2 regions of the Thioalkalivibrio sp. ALE28 genome follow, and region 1 is predicted to be linked to the other one. Evidence: predicted binding sites of a transcription regulator. Region 1 holds the regulator's gene; the other holds the start of a gene.

What was found. The regulator FNR, encoded in region 1, switches genes on or off when oxygen is low (the NO sensors DNR and NnrR bind a similar motif). The targets are predictions, from matches to a motif close to TTGATNTANATCAA.
Region 2: the regulator FNR is predicted to act here: its motif matches at 5,589-5,602, upstream of hemN (oxygen-independent coproporphyrinogen III oxidase).

The regions. Positions count from the first base shown of each region.
Region 1 covers NZ_KB898102.1:94,999-105,543, forward strand. The annotation lists gene D105_RS0110640 (hypothetical protein) at 1-1,206, opposite strand, end outside; gene D105_RS0110645 (cyclopropane-fatty-acyl-phospholipid synthase family protein) at 1,338-2,576, opposite strand; gene fnr (fumarate/nitrate reduction transcriptional regulator Fnr) at 2,856-3,590, shown strand; gene D105_RS0110655 (DUF2390 domain-containing protein) at 3,583-4,074, shown strand; gene D105_RS0110660 (DUF2058 domain-containing protein) at 4,172-4,741, shown strand; gene D105_RS0110665 (hypothetical protein) at 4,782-5,003, opposite strand; gene D105_RS0110670 (carbamate kinase) at 5,128-6,033, opposite strand; gene dcd (dCTP deaminase) at 6,062-6,628, opposite strand; gene apbC (iron-sulfur cluster carrier protein ApbC) at 6,660-7,751, opposite strand; gene metG (methionine--tRNA ligase) at 8,211-10,259, shown strand; gene mtnB (methylthioribulose 1-phosphate dehydratase) at 10,361-10,545, shown strand, end outside.
Region 2 covers NZ_KB898094.1:249,073-259,617, reverse strand. The annotation lists gene D105_RS0103320 (globin) at 1-34, shown strand, start outside; gene D105_RS0103315 (YgiQ family radical SAM protein) at 167-2,491, shown strand; gene D105_RS0103310 (SDR family NAD(P)-dependent oxidoreductase) at 2,504-3,292, opposite strand; gene hpnE (hydroxysqualene dehydroxylase HpnE) at 3,289-4,635, opposite strand; gene hpnD (presqualene diphosphate synthase HpnD) at 4,640-5,500, opposite strand; gene hemN (oxygen-independent coproporphyrinogen III oxidase) at 5,680-7,068, shown strand; gene hpnC (squalene synthase HpnC) at 7,065-7,934, opposite strand; gene gph (phosphoglycolate phosphatase) at 7,968-8,657, opposite strand; gene ubiG (bifunctional 2-polyprenyl-6-hydroxyphenol methylase/3-demethylubiquinol 3-O-methyltransferase UbiG) at 8,654-9,409, opposite strand; gene D105_RS0103275 (TRZ/ATZ family hydrolase) at 9,424-10,545, opposite strand, start outside.

The DNA of each region.
Region 1 (10,545 bases):
GGCGTAACGGCTCTGCGCCTGCATCAGCTGGTCGCGCGCCTCGCGCAGGTCCTCGACCCGCCGCAGTGCCAGTCCCAGGAGCTGCCCGTCCGGCGAATGTTCCCCCGGTTCCCGATCCTCCAGAGTGCGCAGTGCCTCCAGGACCTGGCGCCCCAGGTCGGTTACGGGCTCGCGCAGAGCCTGCGGATCCAGCCCCGAGGCATCGCTCTGGGACAGCAGAATACCGAGCGAGCGCAGGCGGCTGACCACCCCGGCCTGCGCCACGCGAAAGCGGTTGCCCTGGGATTCCAGTCGGTCCAGGGCGGCCCCGAGCTGCCAGCCACCGGACCATTCGAAGCTCAGGCGCTTGATCTGGCGCCCGTTCACGAGCTCGAACGCGAGCACGAAGATCGCCTGCACATCGTCGAGGGTGCACCGGGCCAGGTCGTCGGCATCGGCGGCGGAAAACAGGCGGTCCAGGAACTGGTCCACGCGGCGCACGCCATCCTCCTGGGTCGGCGCCACGCCGCGCAGCCGATCGCGCAGCAGGTCGGCGACCTCCGGGGCCTCGTGGTGCAGCTTCTCCAGGGCCGCGAGCCGCGAATCCTCGGTCGCGCCCACCAGATCGCCCACGCGCGAGCGCAGGCCCAGGCGGCGATAGATCTCGATCTGCTCCGCGGCAGCCGCCAGGCTGGTATCGCCGGTCATCTCGCGCACCGCGACGGCCACCCCCTCGGGCGAGATATCCACCTCGTGGAGCAGCACCTCGGCCGCCTTGCGCCGGCGCATGTCCGGTGCGAGCTCGCTCATGGCCAGATCACGGGTCACGAACAGCAGGTCCGGCAGCAGGTCGATCGTGTTGCGCAGCTGGTCGCGCGACTGCTCCTGGCGTTTGCCGCGGGTGGCATCGGCAACAAAGCGCGCCACCAGGCCGATCACCCCGAACAGCAGGGTGTAGACGGCGAAGAAGATGAAGTTCTGTGCCGGGGCGGCGTGCCCGAAACCGAGAAAGTACCCGCCCTGCATGGCCAGGAACGTGACCGGTCCCGCCGCCCACAGCAGCTGGAGGAAATTGAGCGACCAGGGGACGCGCCGCGCGGTGGCCGCCACCTCGGTGATGCGGCTGCGGCCGGCCGCCTCGATCAGGACGTTCTCCTGCGACGGCCCGACGGCCTGCGGGTCTTCCTGACCCGGTGCCTCCCTGCGTTTACGAAAGCGACCGAACACGCGCCCCTGCTCCGGAATGGATGGTCACCGCCGGCATGGCCGCAACGTCCCCATTAGTGTAGGGAAAGTACGTTCGGTTCGCGCGCTCCGGGCCCCGTTTTCGCGCCGTTCCCGGCGCATTCGGCCACCCCTCAGGCCGCGTTGCTGCGCCGTGCCTGGGCCTCGCCGGGCGGGATCGAGACCACCTCGGAGGCATCGTCGCGATAGAGGTAGTCGCGCGTCAACGGCACCGCGTCCTGCTGCTTGGCCATCTGCACGTGGAAGACCACCTGTCCCCACCAGCGGAAGGTCCCCTCGCAACTGGCCAGATAGAACTCCCACATGCGGCAGAAGCGCTCGTCAAAGCGCGTCACGGCCTCGGCTCGGACCTTCTGGAAGCGGCGGTACCACTCAGCCAGTGTCTCGGCATAGTGCAGCCGCCAGAACTCGATGTCCGTGGTGTACAGCGGGGTGGGTTCCAGCGCACTCATCACCTCGGACAGCGCCGGGGTGTACCCGCCCGGAAAGATGTATTTGCTGAGCCACGGGTTGGAGGTGCCCGGCGGCTCCTGCCGCCCGATGGTATGCAGCACGGCGATGCCGTCGGGCGTCAGGAGGTCGTGTACCCGCTGGAAGAACGTACCGTAGTTGGGTGTGCCGACATGCTCGAACATGCCGACGCTGACAATCCGGTCGTACTGGTCCTCGTGCTCGCGGTAGTCCTGGTAGAGAAACCGCACCCGGTCCTCCAGCCCGCGTCGCCCGGCCTCCTCCCGGGCCACCCGCAGCTGCTCCCGGGACAGTGTCACGCCGTCGACCTGCACGTCCGCGTGCTCGGCCAGATGGAAGGCCAGGCCGCCCCAGCCGCAACCGATATCAAGGACCCGCATGCCGGGTTCCAGGCGCAGCTTCCTGCGCAGCATCGCGCACTTGGCCTGCTGCGCTTCCTCCAGCGTCATATCGGGCCGCTCGAAGTAGGCACAACTGTAGAACATGCCCTCGTCCAGGAACTGGCGATAAAGCCACTCGTCGACATCATAATGATGGGCGATGTTCTGATAGCAGCGCGCCACCTTGTTGCCCTGCTCGATCAGCGCCCGGAGCATACGCACCGCCGGATTGACACGCTGCTGGAACATCGGCGCGAAGTTGCGCATAGCCACATCCAGGAACACCTGCAGGCCCTCGGGGCCAGGCGACCACATGCCGTTCATGTAGGTCTCGCCCAGCTGGAACCCCGGATCGCGACCGATCTTGCGCAGCGCCGCCCGGTCATGCAGCTGCATCGTGATCTCCGGCGTACCGCTACCGAAACGCTGCTCGCGGCCATCCGGGTGCCGCAGCACAAAGGTCCCGTAGCGCATGTATTGCTCGAGTAACCGCTCGATCATCTTGACCCCTGTCCTTGTCTCGGCGGCCCGTGCGCAACGCGTGGGTTCCAGGCCGTTGCCGCGCCACCCAATGTAAACTGAGTCTAAATATTGTTATCTCGCGTTGTCCATGCCTGATGCCGCGCGCGGTGAAGTGGGCGGCCGGCGCCGCTTCGAGACCCGTAATAACCCCGACCCGAATCACCTGCATTCCACAGGGACAGTAGCGCATTCCCGAGCGTGATGGCAGACCCCGAAAATCCCTTTCCCCAATTCCGAAAAAACGGCTACCCTGCACTCATGACGCTACGACCCACCCAAGCCTGTCAGCACTGCACCCTGCGCCAGCTCTGCCTGCCGGTCGGCCTGCCGCAGGACGAGCTCTGGCAGCTCGACGAGATCGTCCAGCAGCGCCGGCCGATCGCCAAGGGCGCGGCCCTGTTCACCATGGGGGCCAAGTTCGACGCGCTGTATGCGGTCCGCACGGGGGCGCTGAAGACGGTGCTGATCTCCGATGACGGCACTGAACAGATCACGGGCTTTGCCCTGGCCGGCGACCTCCTGGGACTGGACGCGATCCATTCGGGCAAGCACCCGGTGAGTGCCGTGGCCCTGGAATCCACCAGCGTCTGTGCCGTGCCCTACGGGCATGTCGACGACCTCGCCGGGCGCCTGCCCACGTTCCGCCAGCACATGATGAGCGTGATGAGCCAGGAGCTCGCGCAGGACGAAAGCCTGCATGCGCTGCTTGCCCAGCGCACGGCCGAGCAGCGCCTGGCGACATTCCTCGTGGGGCTGTCGGAACGCCAGCGCACTCGCGGCCTGTCCCCCGAGCGGTTCTACCTGCCGATGTCGCGCGCCGACATCGCCAACCACCTGGGCCTGACCCAGGAGACCATCAGCCGACTGTTCACCCAGCTGCGCAACCAGGGCGTAATCAGCCTGCACACCCGCGACCTCGAGATCCTGGAGCCCGAGAGTCTGCGGAACACCGCCGGGGTGACGTTCACCTCCTCCGCCGCGAGCAGTGCCTGAATCCGGAGGCACCCCGGAGGAGCCGTCGACGGGCTTCGAGGCCTTCTGGAGCTTCGCCGGAACCCTCTGGGCCGCCCCCGATGCACGCGCGCGCCTGCTGCGCTGGCAGGAGGACTTCGGGGTGGATGTGATGCTGGCGCTGTTCGCCCTGTGGTACCCCCGACCGCTGACGACCTCTCAGTGGCAACGGCTCGCGCAAACCGCCCGCCGCTGGCAGACCTCAGCCACCGGACGCATCCGCGCCCTGCGCCGCCAGTTGCACACCCCCGAGCGCGACACGCTCTACCGCGCGGTACTCGCGCTCGAACTCCAGAGCGAGCGCCTGGCGGGCCTGCAACTGCTCGCGCAGGCCCGCCAGCTCTCGACGCCGGATAGCCGGTCCCACGCCGTGAACCACCGGCGCCGACTGCACACGCTGTTCCCCGCATTGCCGGAGGCCGAGATCCGCGACGCGCCACACACTCCGGATCGGTGTTCTCAATAGCGTGTCCACGCAGGGACGTACGTAGCGGCATGCCGGCTGCATGCGCTGGCGGTTCCGGCTATCCTCCCCGGCATACAGACCCTACACGGCAGGATTCATGTCCGACGATCTGCGCACCCAGCTCCTGAAGACGGGGCTGGTGGACGAAAAACAGGTTCGCAAGGCCAAGGCGCAAAAGCATCAGGCGCAAAAGGGCAACGCGAAAAAGAAGAAGGACCGCAAGACCGGCCCCGAGCCGGGCGTGGCCGAGGCGCGCAAGGCCGAGCAGGCCGAACGCTCGCGGCAGAAGAACCGCGAACAGCAGGAGCGTGCCGAACGCCGCGCCCGCCACGCGCAGATCCGCGAGCTGGTCAGCACCCACCTGGCGCCGATCCCCACGGGCGATGCCGCGCTGGACTATCACTTTCAGCAGGGGGGGCAGATCCGTCACCTACCGGTGACAGCGGATCTGCAAAAGCGCCTGGCCGACGGGCGCGCCGCGATTGCGGGGCTGGATATCCGGCCGGAGAAGGGCTTCCGGGTCATCCCGCGGGAGACAGCGGACCGCATCCGCGAGCGCGATCCGGAATGGCCGCTGGTGATTCCGGCCGAGGACGATGCGTCGTCCGAGCCCGACCCGGACGACCCCTACAAGGATTACGTCGTTCCCGATGACCTGATGTGGTGAGGGCACGGGGCACGCATGGGCAGGCGCCCCCGCGAGTCCGTCAGTCCGTGGTGCGCTTCACGTCCGCGGCCGGCATGCCGGACTGCTGCGGACGCCGTGCCTCGTCACTGGACATGTCCTGAGGGGTCAGCCCCCCCTCCCCCAGACTCTGGGGTGCACCCGCCGACTCCTCCTCCGGCGCGCCGTTGCCACAGCCCAGTGCCAGCAGGCCGACGGCGGTCAGTCCGATCACCAGGGGGGTCGCTCGCTGAATCTCTCGCATCGCTATCGCTCTCGGGTGTTTTCAGGTCAAAGCGTGCAAGCCCACGGCCCGTCGCGCAAGCGCCGGCGTGAAGATCACGGGCTTGGCACACGCCCTTGAGACCCGCCTGGCTGCGGATTCGCTGTCAGACGGCCCCGACCGGCAGGATGCGGGTCCCGGCCTGGCTGTCCAGGATATCAGCGGCATGCCCCAGCGCACCGATCCCGACCCGGATGCCGCCTTGCGCCGCGCGCCGCGCCGCCTCCATCTTCGGGCCCATGGAACCCGCGGGGTAGGCCGCCGGCTCCACGGCCGTGACCAGCAGGGCCTTCAAGCGCCGAGCGTCCGGCGTGCCCCAGTCCATATAGACGCCGTCGACATCGGTCAGCATCAGCAGCCAGTCGGCCTCGACATGCGCGGCCAGACGGGCGGCCGTCAGGTCCTTGTCGACCACGGCCTCGATGCCCTGCAGGCGCCCGGCCGCGTCGCGCGCGACTGGCACACCCCCACCCCCGGCGCAGATCGCGACAGCGCCACTATCCACCAGGGAGCGTACCGCCTCCATGCCCAGCAGCCGCTGCGGCTCGGGCGAGGCTACCACGCGCCGCCAACCCTCGCCGTCGGGCGCGATATCCCAACCGCGCTCGTCGGCCAGCGCACGAGCACGGGCCTCATCCCAGGTGGGGCCGATGAATTTCTCCGGATGGCCAAAGGCCGGATCGTTGGGGTCGACCTCGGTCTGCGTCAGCAGGCTCGCCACCCGGTCATGCCCCAGTGCGTTGTGCAGCTCGCGCGCCAGGATGTAGCCGATCATGCCGTGGCTCTCGGCGCCGACAACGTCCAGCGGCCAGGCGATGCGATCGCACTCCGCCTGATTGGCCAGCAGGCCAACCTGCGGCCCGTTCCCGTGGGTGACGACCACCTCGTGCTCGCGCGCCACGGCGGCGATCGCCTCGGCGGCCTGTTGCGCGTTGCGCTGCTGGGCCTCGGCCGAGGGGGTCTCGCCACGTTGCAACAGGGCGTTGCCGCCCAGCGCGATCACGATGCGCATGGCGGTCCTCCGGGGGATTTGGTGGGTGTCAGGTCCGCGGCAGGGTGACGCCGCGCTGCCCCTGGTACTTGCCGCCGCGATCCTTGTAGGACGTCTCGCAGACCTCGTCGGACTGCAGGAACAGCATCTGCGCCACACCCTCGTTGGCGTAGATCTTGGCCGGCAACGGCGTGGTGTTGGAGAACTCCAGCGTCACGTGGCCCTCCCACTCGGGCTCCAGCGGGGTCACGTTCACGATGATGCCGCAGCGGGCATAGGTGGACTTGCCCAGGCAGATGGTCAGCACATCGCGCGGGATACGGAAGTACTCCACCGTGTGCGCCAGGGCAAAGGAGTTGGGCGGGATGATGCAGACATCCGACTGCACATCCACGAAGCTGCCCTCGTCGAAGCCCTTGGGATCGACGATGCTGGAATTGATGTTGGTGAAGATCTTGAAATGATCCGAACAGCGAACGTCGTAGCCGTAGCTGGAGGTGCCGTAGGACACGATCCGCTCCTCGTCGCGGTAGCGGATCTGGCCGGGCTCGAAGGGCTCGATCATGCCCTGCGTCTCGGCCATCTCCCGGATCCAGCGGTCCGACTTGATGCTCATTGGCCCTGTCCCTGGTCGGCGGTTCGCCGGATCAGTTGTTCTGAATCACGATATTGGGGAACTTGCTGCTGTAGTCCTTGGACTGCTCCGCCAGCTTGGCGCCGGTGCGCCGCGCGATTTCGCGATAGATCTCGGTAATGCGGCCATCCGGGTCGGCGATCACGGTGGGCTCGCCGCCATCGGCCTGTTCGCGGATGCGGATGTCCAGCGGCAGGGCGCCCAGCATATCCACCCCGTACTCCTCGGCCATGTTCTCCGCCCCGCCCTGGCCGAAGATGTACTCTTCGTTGCCGCACTTCGAGCAGATGTGGATGCTCATATTCTCGATGATGCCCAGCACTGGCACCTCGACCTTCTCGAACATGCGCAGGCCCTTGCGGGCGTCTAGCAGCGCGATGTCCTGCGGCGTGGTCACGATCACCGCGCCGGACACCGGAATCTTCTGCGACAGCGTCAGCTGGATGTCGCCGGTGCCCGGCGGCAGGTCGATGATCAGGTAGTCCAGATCCTTCCAGTTAGTCTCGTTCAGGAGCTGCTCCAGCGCCTGGGTCACCATCGGGCCACGCCAGATCATCGGCGTGTCCTCCTCGATCAGGAAGCCGATGGACATCGCCTGTACGCCGTGGCGCTCCAGCGGCTCCATGCTCTTGCCATCCTTGGACTCCGGGTTGCCCTTGATGCCCAGCATGCGCGGCTGGCTGGGGCCGTAGATGTCCGCATCCAGGATGCCGACCTGCGCGCCCTCGGCCGCCAGGCCCAGCGCCAGATTCACCGCGGTAGTGGACTTGCCCACCCCGCCCTTGCCGGAGGCCACGGCGATGATGTTCTTGATCCCCGCCATCGGCTTGAGGCTCTTTTGCACCGCGTGCGTCGTGACCTTGGTGTTGATGGTCACTTCCGAGGATTCCAGCCCGGCGACACCGGCCAGCGCCCCCTGGATGGCTGCGCGGAGCTCGTCGTGATAGCCGTTCGAGGAGTAGCCCATCTCGATGGCAATGGAGGCGCGCGCGCCCTCCACCTGAATGTCCTTGACCGCGCCGGCGGCCACCAAATCCTGCTCCAGGTACTTGTCCTGAACAGTCTTCAGGGCGTTTTCGATCTGCTCGCGCGAGAGTTCGGCCATGGTGTTCGTTCCATCCAGCAATTGAAGGGTGACCGCGCGATTCTACTGGCACCGGTACGGCACGCCAATGGCAACACGCAGTGCCAGTCCTTTCCCGGGGCCCAAACATGCTCATCCGGCCGGGTGTCAAGCCTTTCGCAACGGCTTTATGCACAAACATGGAGCATACCGGGAAGACAGGCCAAGATAGCCGAACAAACATCCAAATCGCTGCACAATAGTTATGTAACTTTCTGTTTTATCACTTTTCTTCTGGGTTGGTCGATTTTTAACCAATTTGTCATGCGCCCTTGTGTGGCAAGGGGTAGCGACCGATTCCACCGGGTTTCCCACAGACTTATCCACAGCTTCTGTGGACAAGCGGGCCCAGCCCGCGCTGCGCCTCGACAAGCCGCCGGACACACCCGACAATAGCGCCCCTGCACCCGCGGCCCGGCGCCGCCCATCACGAGCCAAGCAATGACCGAAACCCCGCGCAAGATCCTCGTCACCAGCGCCCTGCCCTACGCCAACGGCCCGATCCATCTCGGACACCTGGTGGAATACATCCAGACCGACATCTGGGTGCGGTTCCAGCGTGCGCGGGGCCACGAGGTGATCTATGTCTGCGCGGACGACGCCCACGGCACGCCGATCATGCTCAAGGCCCGTGCCGAGGGCATCGAACCCGAGGAACTGATCGCGCGGGTGCGCCAGGAACACGAGGCCGACTTCAGCGAATTCCTGATCGGCTTTGATCATTACCACTCGACGCATTCCGACGAGAACCGCGAGCTGGCCGGCCAGATCTACAAGGCCCTGCGCGACGCCGGGCACATCGAGACCCGCACCATCGACCAGGCCTATGACCCCGAGGCCGGGATGTTCCTGCCGGATCGCTTCATCAAGGGCACCTGCCCCAAATGCGGCGCGCAGGAGCAGTACGGCGACTCCTGCGAGGCCTGCGGCGCGACCTACAGCCCGATGGACCTGAAAGACGCGGTATCGGCCATCAGCGGCGCGCGCCCGGAGTCACGCGCCTCGGAGCACTACTTCTTCAAGCTGGGCGACTTCGAGGCCTTCCTGCGCGACTGGACCCGCTCCGGCCGTCTGCAGGACGCGATCCGCAACAAACTGGACGAATGGTTCGAGACCGGCCTGAGCGACTGGGACATCTCCCGTGACAAGCCCTACTTCGGTTTCGAGATCCCGGACGCCCCGGGCAAGTACTTCTACGTGTGGCTGGACGCCCCGATTGGCTACATGGCGAGCTTTCGCGCCTTCGCCGAGCAGCAGGGCCTGGACTTCAACGCCTGGTGGGGCGCGGACTCCGACGCCGAGCTGTACCACTTCATCGGCAAGGACATCGCCTACTTCCACACCCTGTTCTGGCCGGCCATGCTGCATGGCGCGGGCTTTCGCACCCCGTCGGCGGTCTTCTGCCACGGCTTCCTGACGGTCAACGGCCAGAAGATGTCCAAGTCGCGCGGGACCTTCATCCGCGCCCGCGACTACCTGGACCACCTGAACCCCGAATCGCTGCGCTACTACCTGGCCGCCAAACTGGGCGACGGGGTCGACGACCTGGACCTGAACCTGGACGACTTCGTGCAGCGCGTGAACTCGGACCTGGTCGGCAAGGTGGTCAACATCGCCAGCCGCTGCGCCGGCTTCATCCACAAGCGCTTCGACGGCCAGCTGGCCGCGGAACTCCCGCGCCCGGACCTGCACGACGCCTTCGTCGCCGAGGGCGAGGCGATCGCGGCGGCATTCGAGCGGCGCGAGTTCGCCCAGGCGATGCGCCGCATCATGGCGCTGGCGGATCAGGCCAACCAGTACATCGACGAGGCCCAGCCCTGGGTGCTGGCCAAGCAGGAAGGTCGCGAGGCCGAGGTGCAGGCCATCAACACCCAGGGGCTGGACCTGTTCCGCATCCTGATTGTCTATCTCGCCCCGGTGCTGCCGAAGCTGGCGGCCGACGCCGCCGCGTTCCTGAACCTGGACGACACCCGCTGGGCGAACCGCGAACCCCTGATCGGACGTTCCATCCAGAAGTTCAAGCCGCTGATGACGCGCATCGAGCCGGAGACCATCGAAAAGCTGCTGGAGGCCTCGAAGGCCACTCTGGCCGCCCGCGAGACCGCCAGCCCCGACAACGCGGCCCCTGAACAGGCCACGGAGGCGAACGTGGACCCGATTGCCGAGACCATCGACTTCGATACCTTTGCCCGGGTCGATCTGCGTATCGCCCGCATCGCCAATGCCGAGCACGTGGACGGCGCCGACAAACTCCTGAAACTCACCCTGGATATCGGTTCCGAGACGCGCCAGGTATTCGCCGGCATCAAGTCCGCCTACGCCCCGGAGGACCTGATCGGCCGGTATACCGTGATGGTCGCCAACCTGGCCCCGCGCAAGATGCGCTTCGGCGTCTCCGAGGGCATGGTGCTGGCCGCCGGCCCGGGTGGGTCGGAGCTCTACATCCTGAACCCGGATGACGGGGCCCGCCCCGGCATGCGCGTCAAGTGATGCCCACCGCAACCGACGAGAACGGCATGGAACGCGCGCGGCCCATGGATTTGCACCCGAGCCTCGCGTAAGCTGCCGCTCTTTTGTCGACACCCGGACGCATGGAACAAAGCCCCGAATTCAAAGCGCAGGTTCGCCTGCTGGCCGAAGCCGGACGCGAACTCGCGGACCGCGGCTGGCTCCCCGCGCGCACCGGGCACTTCTCCGCGCGTCTGGACGACCGGCATATCGTGATTACCGCCCCGGGGCGCAGCAAGGACCTGCTGGACGCCCACGACTTCATGGT
Region 2 (10,545 bases), on a different contig from region 1:
CCCGGCCATCGACCTGTTCATTGAACGCTACTGACGCCAGGCGCGTACCCGGCGGGGACTGAAGGACGAAGCCCCGCCCGTGGGCATGCCCTGTTGATCTCGGTGTCTCCCGGGCGTGTAATGCGGGGTTTTCCCGTTGCCGGCGCCCGCCGGAAGAAGCCTGGTGATGTCCGCAGCCCCCGAGACCCTGTTTGCCCGCAAGCCCTACTGGGCCAAGCGCTTTGGCACGGCACCGTTCTTGCCGACCACGCGCGAGGAGATGGACGCGCTCGGTTGGGACAGCTGTGACATTGTGCTGGTCACCGGCGATGCCTATGTCGATCACCCGAGCTTCGGTATGGCGATCATCGGGCGGCTGCTGGAGGCGCAGGGGTTCCGGGTCGGCATTCTCGCGCAGCCGGACTGGACGTCGGCCGAGCCCTTCCGCGCCCTGGGGCGACCCAACCTGTTCTTTGGCGTGACCGCCGGGAACATGGACTCGATGGTCAATCACTACACCGCGGAGCGGAAGCTGCGCTCCAACGATGCCTATACCCCGGGGGACGTGCACGGCAAGCGCCCCGACCGGGCGGTGATCGTCTACGCCCAGCGGGCCCGCGAGGCGTACAAGGATGTGCCGGTGGTGGCCGGCGGCATCGAGGCCAGCCTGCGCCGGATCGCGCATTACGACTACTGGCAGGACAAGGTGCGCCGCTCCGTGCTGCTGGATTCGCGCGCGGACATCCTGCTGTTCGGCAATGCCGAGCGGGCCCTGGTGGAGCTCGCGCATCGCGTGGCCGCGGGCGAGCACCCGCGCGAGATCACGGATCTCCGCGGCACCGCCCTCCTGCGTGATTCGGTGCCTGCCGGCTTTGTCGAGCTGGATTCCAGCGAGGTCGATACCCCGGGTCCGGTGGATGCCAACCCCGACCCGTACGCGATGGTGTCGCCCGCGACCTGTGCCGATGCCGAGAGGCAGGACAGCCCGGCGGTAGAGGGCGAACCGGGCGCGAAGGTCGTGCGCTTTCAGCGGCAGATCCCGCGGGGCACGCCGCGCGACCAGACGGTGATCCGCATCCCTGCGTTTGAGCAGGTGAAGGGGGATGCGGTGCTGTATGCCCATGCCTCGCGGGTACTGCATCTGGAGACCAATCCGGGCAACGCGCGGGCGATCGTGCAGCGCCATGGCGACAAGGAGGTCTGGCTCAACCCGCCGCCGATCCCGCTTTCCACCCCCGAGATGGACGCGGTGTTCGACCTGCCCTATGCCCGCGCCCCGCACCCGGCATACGGTGATGCCCGCATCCCGGCCTGGGAGATGATCCGCTTCTCGGTGAACATCATGCGCGGGTGCTTTGGTGGCTGTACCTTCTGTTCGATCACCGAACACGAGGGGCGGATCATCCAGAGCCGCTCGGAGGACAGCGTGCTGCGCGAGATCGAGGAGATCCGCGACAAGGTGGACGGGTTCACGGGTGTGATCTCGGACCTGGGCGGGCCGACGGCCAACATGTACCGCCTGGCCTGCAAGGACCCGAAGATCGAGCAGAGCTGCCGGCGGCTGTCCTGTGTGTACCCGGGTATCTGCAGTAACCTGGATACCGATCACGCCCCGCTCATCCGTCTCTACCGCAAGGCGCGCGCGCTACCGGGGATCAAGAAGATCCTGATCGCCTCGGGGCTGCGCTATGACCTGGCGATCGAGTCCCCGGAGTACGTGAAGGAGCTGGTCACCCACCATGTGGGTGGTTACCTGAAGATTGCGCCGGAACATACGGAAAAGGGCCCATTATCCCGGATGATGAAGCCGGGCATGGGCACCTATGACCGGTTCAAGGCCATGTTCGAGAAATACTCGAAAGCGGCAGGGAAGGAGCAGTACCTGATCCCGTATTTCATTGCCGCGCACCCGGGGACCACCGATCAGGACATGCTGCAACTGGCGCTCTGGCTCAAGCGCAATGATTTTCGCGCCGACCAGGTGCAGGCGTTCCTGCCCAGCCCGATGGCTCTCGCCACGGCCATGTGGCACTCGGGCCGGGATCCGTTGCGTGGCATCCGCCGCAAGGCGAGCGAACGCGTGCCGGTCGCCCGGGGCTTCCGCGCCCGCCGCCTGCACAAGGCCTTTCTGCGCTACCACGACCCGAACAACTGGCCGCTGCTGCGCGATGCCCTGCAGCGCATGGGGAGGGCCGATCTGATCGGGAACGGGAAGCACCATCTGGTGCCGACCTGGCAGCCGGCCGGGACGGGGCAGGGCGCGGCGCGCCCATCCACGGGCGGGCGGATGACCCGCGGCGGGAAGGCTCTGAAAAAGCGTGGCCAGACCTTCCAGACCCAGCACAACGGGGTGGAGGCCGCGGCCCGTCCGGGGGCGAAACCAAAGGCCGGGGCCGCGTCGGCGGGCAAGGCGGGCGGCCGTTCGCCGGCGCCCCACGGTGGCAAGCCGCGGGCTGGTGCCGGGAAGCTCCGCAAGAAGGGGCGCCCGGCCGGCAAGCGGCCGCGCGCCTGACGGCGCAGTGGCTCAGGCCGACGCGTCGGGCGTCGGTACCTGGCCTTCCAGGCTGAGGTTCAGGCCAGTGGTGGTGCGGTCGCCGGGGTCCAGGAAGTACAGGTAGGGGCCCACCACCGCCTCGGGTTCGGGCAGCAGTTCCGCGTTCTCACCCGGATAGTGGCCGGCCCGGAAACGGGTGCGCACGGGACCGGTGTCCACGCCATTGACGTGGATGAAGCGCGGCTCGTTGCGATGCTCATGGGACAGGATGTCGATCAGGGCGTCCTGCGCTGCCTTGGCCATCCCGAAGGCCCCCCAGAAGGCTTTGCGCGCGTTCTGGGTGGAGACCACCAGGCTTCCGGTCGGGCTGGCCTCCAGCAGGGGCAGCACAGCCTGGGTCAGGAAAAACGGGCCGTGCAGGTTGCTGTTGATGACCTTGAACCACAGCTCCGGGTCGTAGCTCTTCATCGGCATCAGGGCCCCGGCCCAGCCGGCGTTCAGCACCAGGCCGTCGAGGCGACCCAGCGAGTCACGGATGTTCTCCGCCAGGTCGCCGTAATCCTTGACCGTAGCCCCCTCGAGATTCAGCGGGTAGATCGCGGGCTGGGGCTGGCCGGCCTGTTCGATCCGGTCGTAGACCGCCTCCAGGCCCTTCAGGTCCTTGTCCAGCAGGACCACCGTGGCGCCGGCGGCGGCGCAGGCCTCGGCGACTGCCCGGCCGATGCCGTCGGCGGCGCCGGTGACGAGGATCACGCGCTGGTCAAAGGCGCCCGGTTCGGGACGGTAGGCGAGGAGGCGAGGGATATCGAGGTCGGTCAAGGATGGTCCTCCAGGAACAGGTGCGCCGATTCTAGTCCAGATTGTATGGCCGCTTCGAGCGTCGACGGCAGTGCGTGGGTCAGGTAATCCCCTGACAGGTAGCAGTCGGGCCAGGGCGTGCGGGGCGGTGGACGGTGCCGATCCAGATCGACCCTGGCGTCCACCGTCGCGCGGCGCTCGCAGACGCAGTGACCGGCTGCGGGCTCCCCCAGCTCGGGAAAGGTCCGTGCCAGCGAGCGGGCGACGGTGCGCCATCGGGCATCCGCCGTCAACGGTTCGAGGTCGTCGGCGGCCGAGATCACGACAGCCAGCCAGTGCGGGGCGCCCGCGACGTGCCGGGGGATCAGCCACTGGCCATGCTGGCCGAGCAGCCCCTGGAGAGGGGGCCGGTCCGTCAACCGCCGCGGGTAGCGCAGGTAGACGGTGCAGATGCTGCGTGCGCCCATGGCCTTGAGCCCCTGATGCGTGGCGCCCCATCGAGCGTCCGCTGGCAACAGGCTGGCGGTGGCGGTGGGCGTGGTGGCCAGGATCAGCGCGCGGGCGTTGCTGGTGTCGCCCTGGCGATCGTGCAGTCGATAAGGGGCATCCGGGCGTGTCGCGTCGCGCTGGATCATCGTGATGCGGCGGCCAAGGTCCACGCGCGCACCCCGGGCCCGAAGCTCGCGGATGGCGGCGTCGGGGAACACCTCGCCCAGGGGCCGCGCAGGGATCAGCAGGCGGGCGGCCTCCGGCCCGTGATTCAGGGCCCGTCGCAGCACGTTCTGGAAGATCCGCGCGGAGGCCAGGCGGGTCGGAGTGTTCATCACCGCCAGGCACAGGGGGTCCCACAGCCGCTCGATCAGGGCTTCCGGCTGGTGGCGGCGCTGCAGCCAGTCGAGTACCGGCAGGTCGTGTCGCAGGGGACGGTGCAGCAGGGCCGCCGCGCCGATCAGGGCGCGCAGCCGGATGCCGGTGGCGTGGCCGGGAAGGGAACGATAGAGGGCCGTGGCCAGGGCCGGCAGCCGGGGCGAGCGGGGCTCGAGCGCGAAGGCCGGGGATGCTGGCCGGCGGTCGGGGTCGAACATCCGCAGGCCGAACGGGACGGCGTGAAAGGCCGAGTCGGGGTCGATACCTACCGCGCGGATCTGTTCCAGGGTCTGCTGACAGGCCCCCACGAGGATGTGCTGGCCGTTGTCCAGTGGGGTGTGGTCCAGCTCGAGGCTGCGGGCGCGCCCGCCGGGGATCCGGCCGGCCTCGATCAGGTGTACGGGCTGTCCGGCGCGAGCCAGGGCGAGGGCTGCGGTCAGGCCGGCCCAGCCCGCGCCGACCACGGCGACAGGGTTCGCGGGAGGGCTGGAGGCCATGGAGTCAGGCCGCGCGGCGGCGATGCTCGCGTTTCAGGCGCCGGGCGGTGCGCCAGGCGATCCAAAGCTTGCGGATCGGGGTCAGACGTACGCGGTGTTCCAGAACACGGAAGCCGTCGTCCTCGATCTCGTCCAGCAGGGTGCGGTAGATCGCCGCCATGATCAGGCCCGGGCGCTGGGGATAGCGGTCGGCAGCGGGGAGGTGTTCCTCGGCACTGTCGTAGTAGCGCCGCGCCCGTTCGGCCTGTTCCGCGAACAGGGCGCGATGACGGTCATCGGTGATGTTGACCTGGAACTCCTCGGGTTTGACCTCGTGCTTGCGCAGCTCGTCGAGCGGGATATAGACGCGGCCGCGCATGGCGTCCTCGTGGACGTCGCGCAGGATGTTGGTGAGCTGCAGGGCCATGCCGAGGTCGTGGGCGTACTTCAGCGTGCGCCGGTCGCTGTAGCCGAAGATGTGGGCGGAGAGGATGCCGACCACGCTGGCGACGCGATAGCAGTACAGCGAAAGGGTGGTGAAATCCGGGTAGCTGTCGTAGTCGAGATCCATCTGCATGCCGTCGATGATCTCGTCGAAATATTCGCGGCCCAGGTCGAAGGCGGCGATGTGGGGCTGCAGTGCCTGGGAGATAGGATGACGGGGTTCGCCCGCGAACAGGCGTTCGATCTCCTGGCGCCACCAGTCCAGCTTGGTCCGGGCGACGCTCTCCTCGCGGACCTCGTCGACGATGTCGTCCACTTCCCGGCAGAAGGCGTACAGCGCTGTGATGGCGCGGCGCCGGTCGGGCTCCAGAAAACGAAAGGCGTAGTAGAAGCTGGAGCCGCTCTGTGCGGCCTTCTCCTCGCAATACTCGTCGGGGGACATGCGCTCTCGCGTGGCGGGTGTCGAACAGGGACGGGAAGGCTAGCACAGGCAGTGCGCGAGGCGGGAGATTGCCCCCGAAGGCGGATTGTTGACCTGTATCAAGCCCGCTACCGGGGCGTGGTCGTAGCCTGTGATGATCCGATGCCTAAAATGGGCGGTACACGCTCGAGGGGGACCCGATGGAGCAGCGCCTGGTATTTGATCCGGAGATCCTGCGTCGCTATGACGTGAGCGGACCTCGCTACACGTCGTATCCCACGGCACCCCAGTTCCACGAGGGTTTCAACGACCGCGCGTATGCCGAGGCGGCGCAGGCCACCAATGGGGCGGACCCGGCGCGTCCGCTGTCGCTTTACGTGCATGTCCCGTTCTGCGACACGGTCTGTTTCTATTGCGCCTGCAACAAGGTCATTACCGGCAACTACCAGCGGGCGCAGCGCTATCTCGCGTATCTGGAACGCGAGGCCGCGCTGCAGGGCGAGCTGTTTGACGCGGAGCGCACGGTGGGGCAGTTGCACTTCGGCGGGGGAACGCCGACCTATCTCGGGGACGAGGACCTGCGATCGGTGATGGCGTTGCTCGGGCGCCACTTCCGTCTCGATGCCAGTGCCGCGCGCGAATTCTCCATTGAGATCGACCCGCGCGCGGTGCGACCCGGGACGATACCGCTGCTGGGCGAACTGGGGTTCAACCGCATCAGCCTCGGGGTGCAGGACTTCGATCCGGATGTGCAGCGGGCGGTCAACCGCATCCAGCCCTTCGAGGTCACCGCGCGCGCCGTCGAGCAGGCCCGGGCCCATGGGTTCGAGTCCACCAACTTCGACCTGATCTACGGGCTTCCGCTGCAGACGGTGGAGACCTACACCCGCACCCTGGAGCGTGCCCTCGAACTGCGCCCGGAACGCCTGGCGATCTACAACTACGCCCATCTGCCACAGATGTTCAAGACGCAGCGCCAGATCCGCGAGGCGGACCTGCCTGATGCGGCGGAAAAGCTCGCGATCCTGGAGACGACCATCGAGCGGCTGACCGCGGCGGGCTACGTCTACATCGGGATGGATCACTTTGCCTTGCCGGACGACGAGCTGGCCGAGGCGCAGCGAGCCGGGACGCTGCAGCGCAACTTCCAGGGCTATTCCACCCGCGCGGAGTACGACCTCGTGGCGCTGGGTCCCACGGCCATCGGGAAGGTCGGCGCGACCTACAGCCAGAACCTGCGCGAGCTGGATGCCTACTACGCCCGCCTGGATGCGGGCCGCCTCCCGGTCTTTCGGGGGCTGGAACTGAGTGCCGACGACCGCCTGCGGCGGGACGTGATCAGCGAGCTGATGTGCCACTCGCGGATCGAGTTTGCCGCGATCGAGGCGCGCCACGGGATCGTGTTCGGCGAGGTCTTCGCGGATGCGCTGGGGCGCCTCGAGGGTATGCAGGACGACGGCTTGGTGCGGATCGAACAGGGCCGGCTGGATGTGCTGCCGCGCGGTCGCCTGCTCCTGCGCAACGTGGCCATGGCATTCGACGCCTATCTGGCGACCGAAGGCCAGCCGCGGTACAGCAAGGTGGTTTAGCGGGCTCGGGGGCGCCGACGCGGGCGCAGGCTGTGGCTCAGGATGATCCAGGCGTCGCGGGTGCGGAGGCGCGGGCGGGCGAAGACGTCCTCCTGCTGGCGCAGGCGCCAGAGGATGCGGGCGCCGCCATTGATGATGGCGCGGATCTCCAGCCCCAGGCGCCCGCGCAGCATCCCGCCCAGGGGTGCGCCGGCCCGCAGCAGGCGGTCGGCGCGGGCGTACTGGAACTGCATCAGGTTGCGCAGCTGGAAGGTGGTCTTTCCGGCCGCGAGCATGGCCTCGGTGACGCCGTACTGGTCCATCTCCTCCTGCGGCAGGTAGATGCGGTTGTTCTCCTCCAGGTCCTGCTGCAGGTCCTGGTAGAAGTTGATCAGTTGCAGGGCCGAGCAGATGGCGTCGGAATGGCCCAGCATTTCCTCGGTCGGGTTCCCGTTCAGATGCAGCAGCAGCCGCCCGACCGGGTTGGCCGAACGCCGGCAGTAGTCCATCACCTCGCCAAAGGTCGCGTAGCGCGTCTGGTCGAGGTCCTGCAGGAAGGCATCGATCAGGTCGGAGAACGGTGCCGCCGGCAGGTGGAAACGGGCGCGGGCATCCGCCAGGGCGATCCATTCGGGATCGTGTTCCGCGGCCGGGTCCTCCAGGACCTGCACGCGTTCCTGCATGGCCAGCAGTGCCTGGCGGCGTTCTTCGACCGGGCGCGGGTCCTCGTCGGCCAGGTCGTCGGCGTCGCGGGCAAAGCAGTAGATCGCCGCCACCGGGTCGCGCAGGCGGCCGGGCAGCAACCAGGAGGCCACAGGGAAGTTCTCGTAGTGCGCCGTGGCACGCTGACGGCAGTGGCGATAGGCCTGGCGGATCCGGGGTTCCATCAACCATCAGCCCCCGCGGGGTGGCGGGCGTGATCAGCCGGCAAGGCTGCGCTCCGGGGCGGGGGCGCCGTTGTACCAGGCCCAGAAATCGTCGGGTTGCTCCAGGGCGCCGTCGGCGCCCCATTGATCCGGCTGCTGGTCCGCGTCGATGTAGCCCCAGTTGGCGATCAGGGTGGGCATGCCGGCGGCGCGTCCGGCCGCGATGTCGCGCTCGGCATCGCCCCAGTAGCAGTGGCGCTCCGGGGGCAGGCCGGTTTGCCGCGCCGCCAGCCACATGGGTTCGGGGTCAGGCTTGCGCTGGGGCAGGGTATCGCCGCTGACAACGGCCGCCATGCGTGCCCGCAGGCCGAGCGCCTCCAGCAGTGGATCGGTGAGCCAGCCCGGCTTGTTGGTGACCACGCCGACGGACCAGCCCCGGGCCTCGCAGCGGTCCAGGAGCTCGGCGAGCCCGGGGAACAGGGTGGTGGCCTGGCACAAGTCGCGGGCGTAGATCTCCAGGTAGCGCTTCTTCAGGTGCTCCGTGAAGGCGGCATCGGCGTCGGGGAAGGCGAGCGCGACGAGGGCCTGCGAGCCGTGGGAGACATGGTTGCGCACCGCCTGGAAAGGGAGTGGCGCGCGGTCGTATTCGGCCATCAGGGTGACCAGCGCCGCATGCATGTCCGGCGCGGTATCCAGCAGCGTCCCGTCGAGGTCGAACAGGAGCGAACCCAGATCGCGCGTCATGCGGTGGTGTCGTCGCCCCGGCGGGCGGCCATGAGGTAGTTCACGTCGGTGCGCCCCACCAGGCGGTAGCGACCGCTGAGCGGCGAATAGGTCAGCCCGGTCATTGCGGTGACCTCGAACCCATGGCGGCGCAGCGCGGCGCCCAGTTCCGAGGGCCGGATGAAGCGGCCGTACTCGTGGGTGCCGGCGGGCAGCATGTTCAGCAGGTATTCGGCCCCGACGATCGCCTCGGCGAAGGCCCGCGGCGTGCGGTTGATCGTGGACAGAAACAGCCAGCCGCCGGGACGCACAAGCTTCACGAGCGCAACAATGACCGCTTCGGGGTCGGGCACGTGTTCCAGCATCTCCAGGCAGGTGACCACGTCGTAGTCGCCGGCGTGGTGTTCGGCATGGGCCTCGGCGGTGGTATGCAGGTAGTGGATCTCCAGCCCCGCTTCGTGGGCGTGCTCGCGGGCAACTTCCAGGTGTTCGGCACCGGCGTCCAGGGCGGTGACGTGCGCGCCGCGCACCGCCATTGCCTCGGACAGGATGCCGGCACCGCAGCCGACGTCCAGCACCTTCTTGCCGGTCAGGTCGGCCTGGGCGTCGATCCACTCCAGGCGCAGCGGATTGATCGCATGCAGCGTGGCGAAGGGGCCGTTGGGGTCCCACCATTCGCGGGCCCGGTGCGTGAACTTGTGGATCTCGGCGCTATCGACGTTTGCGTGCGCCCGGGAGTGGGATTGCGGTTCGGAATGGGACTGGGGGTTCATGGGGTCGGTCTCGCTCAGGCAGTGGGCTGCTGGGTTTCCAGCACCCGGATGCGCCAGTCATCGGCTTCGGCGCGGAGGTCCTGCACGTTCAGCGTAAGCAGTTCCCGGTCGCGCAGCAACGGGCGTCCGGCCACGTAGACGTCGCGTACGGCATCCCGCGTGGCGGCATACACGATTTGTGCGTTGGGGTCGTGCGCTGGCTGCAGCTCCAGGGCCTGCAGGTCCACCGCGACCACGTCGGCCTGCTTGCCGGGCTCCAGCGAGCCGATGCGGTCGGCCAGCCCCAGGGCGCGGGCGCTGCCGAGGGTCGCCATCTCCAGGGCCGAGGCGGCGGGCAGCGCCGCGGCGTCGCCGCTGACGGCCTTGGCCAGCAGGGCGGCGGTGCGCATCTCGCCGATCATGTCCAGATCGTTGTTGGAGGCGGTGCCATCGGTGCCCAGGCCGACGGTGATCCCGGCTTCCTGCAGACGCGCGACGGGGCAGAACCCGGACGCCAGCTTCAGGTTGGATTCCGGGCAGTGGGCGACGGACACCGGCCGGTCGCGCAGCTGGTCCAGGTCGGATTCGTCCACCTGGGTCATGTGCACAGCGATGAAGGGCTGGTCCAGCATGCCGAGTCGGGCGAGGCGCGCCAGGGGCCGTTCGCCGTGGTCACGGACGGCGTCGGCGACCTCGCTGGCCGTCTCGTGGACATGCATGTGAATCGGCGCGTCGAGTTCGCGCGCGCGATCGGCCACGCGCTCCAGGCTCGCATCGCCAACGGTATAGGGCGCGTGCGGGGCCACATTGAAGGCGATCCGTTCGTGTCGGCCCCAGGCGGTCACCACGTCGGCGCCGCGCTGGAAGTACTCGTCGGCCGTGCTCGCCCAGGGGGTGGGGAAATCGAACACGGTCAGGCCCAGGGAGGCGCGGATACCGGTCTCGTCGACCACTCGCGCCGCGTCCTCCACGAACAGGTACATGTCGCTGAAACAGGTGGTGCCGCCACGCAGCATCTCCGCGACCGAGAGCCGGGTGCCGGCGCGCACGAACTCGGGCGAGAGCAGCTTGCCTTCGGCCGGCCAGATGTAGCGCTTGAGCCAGTCCATCAGGGTGTGGTCGCTGCCGATGCCCCGCAGCAGGCTCATCCCCGAGTG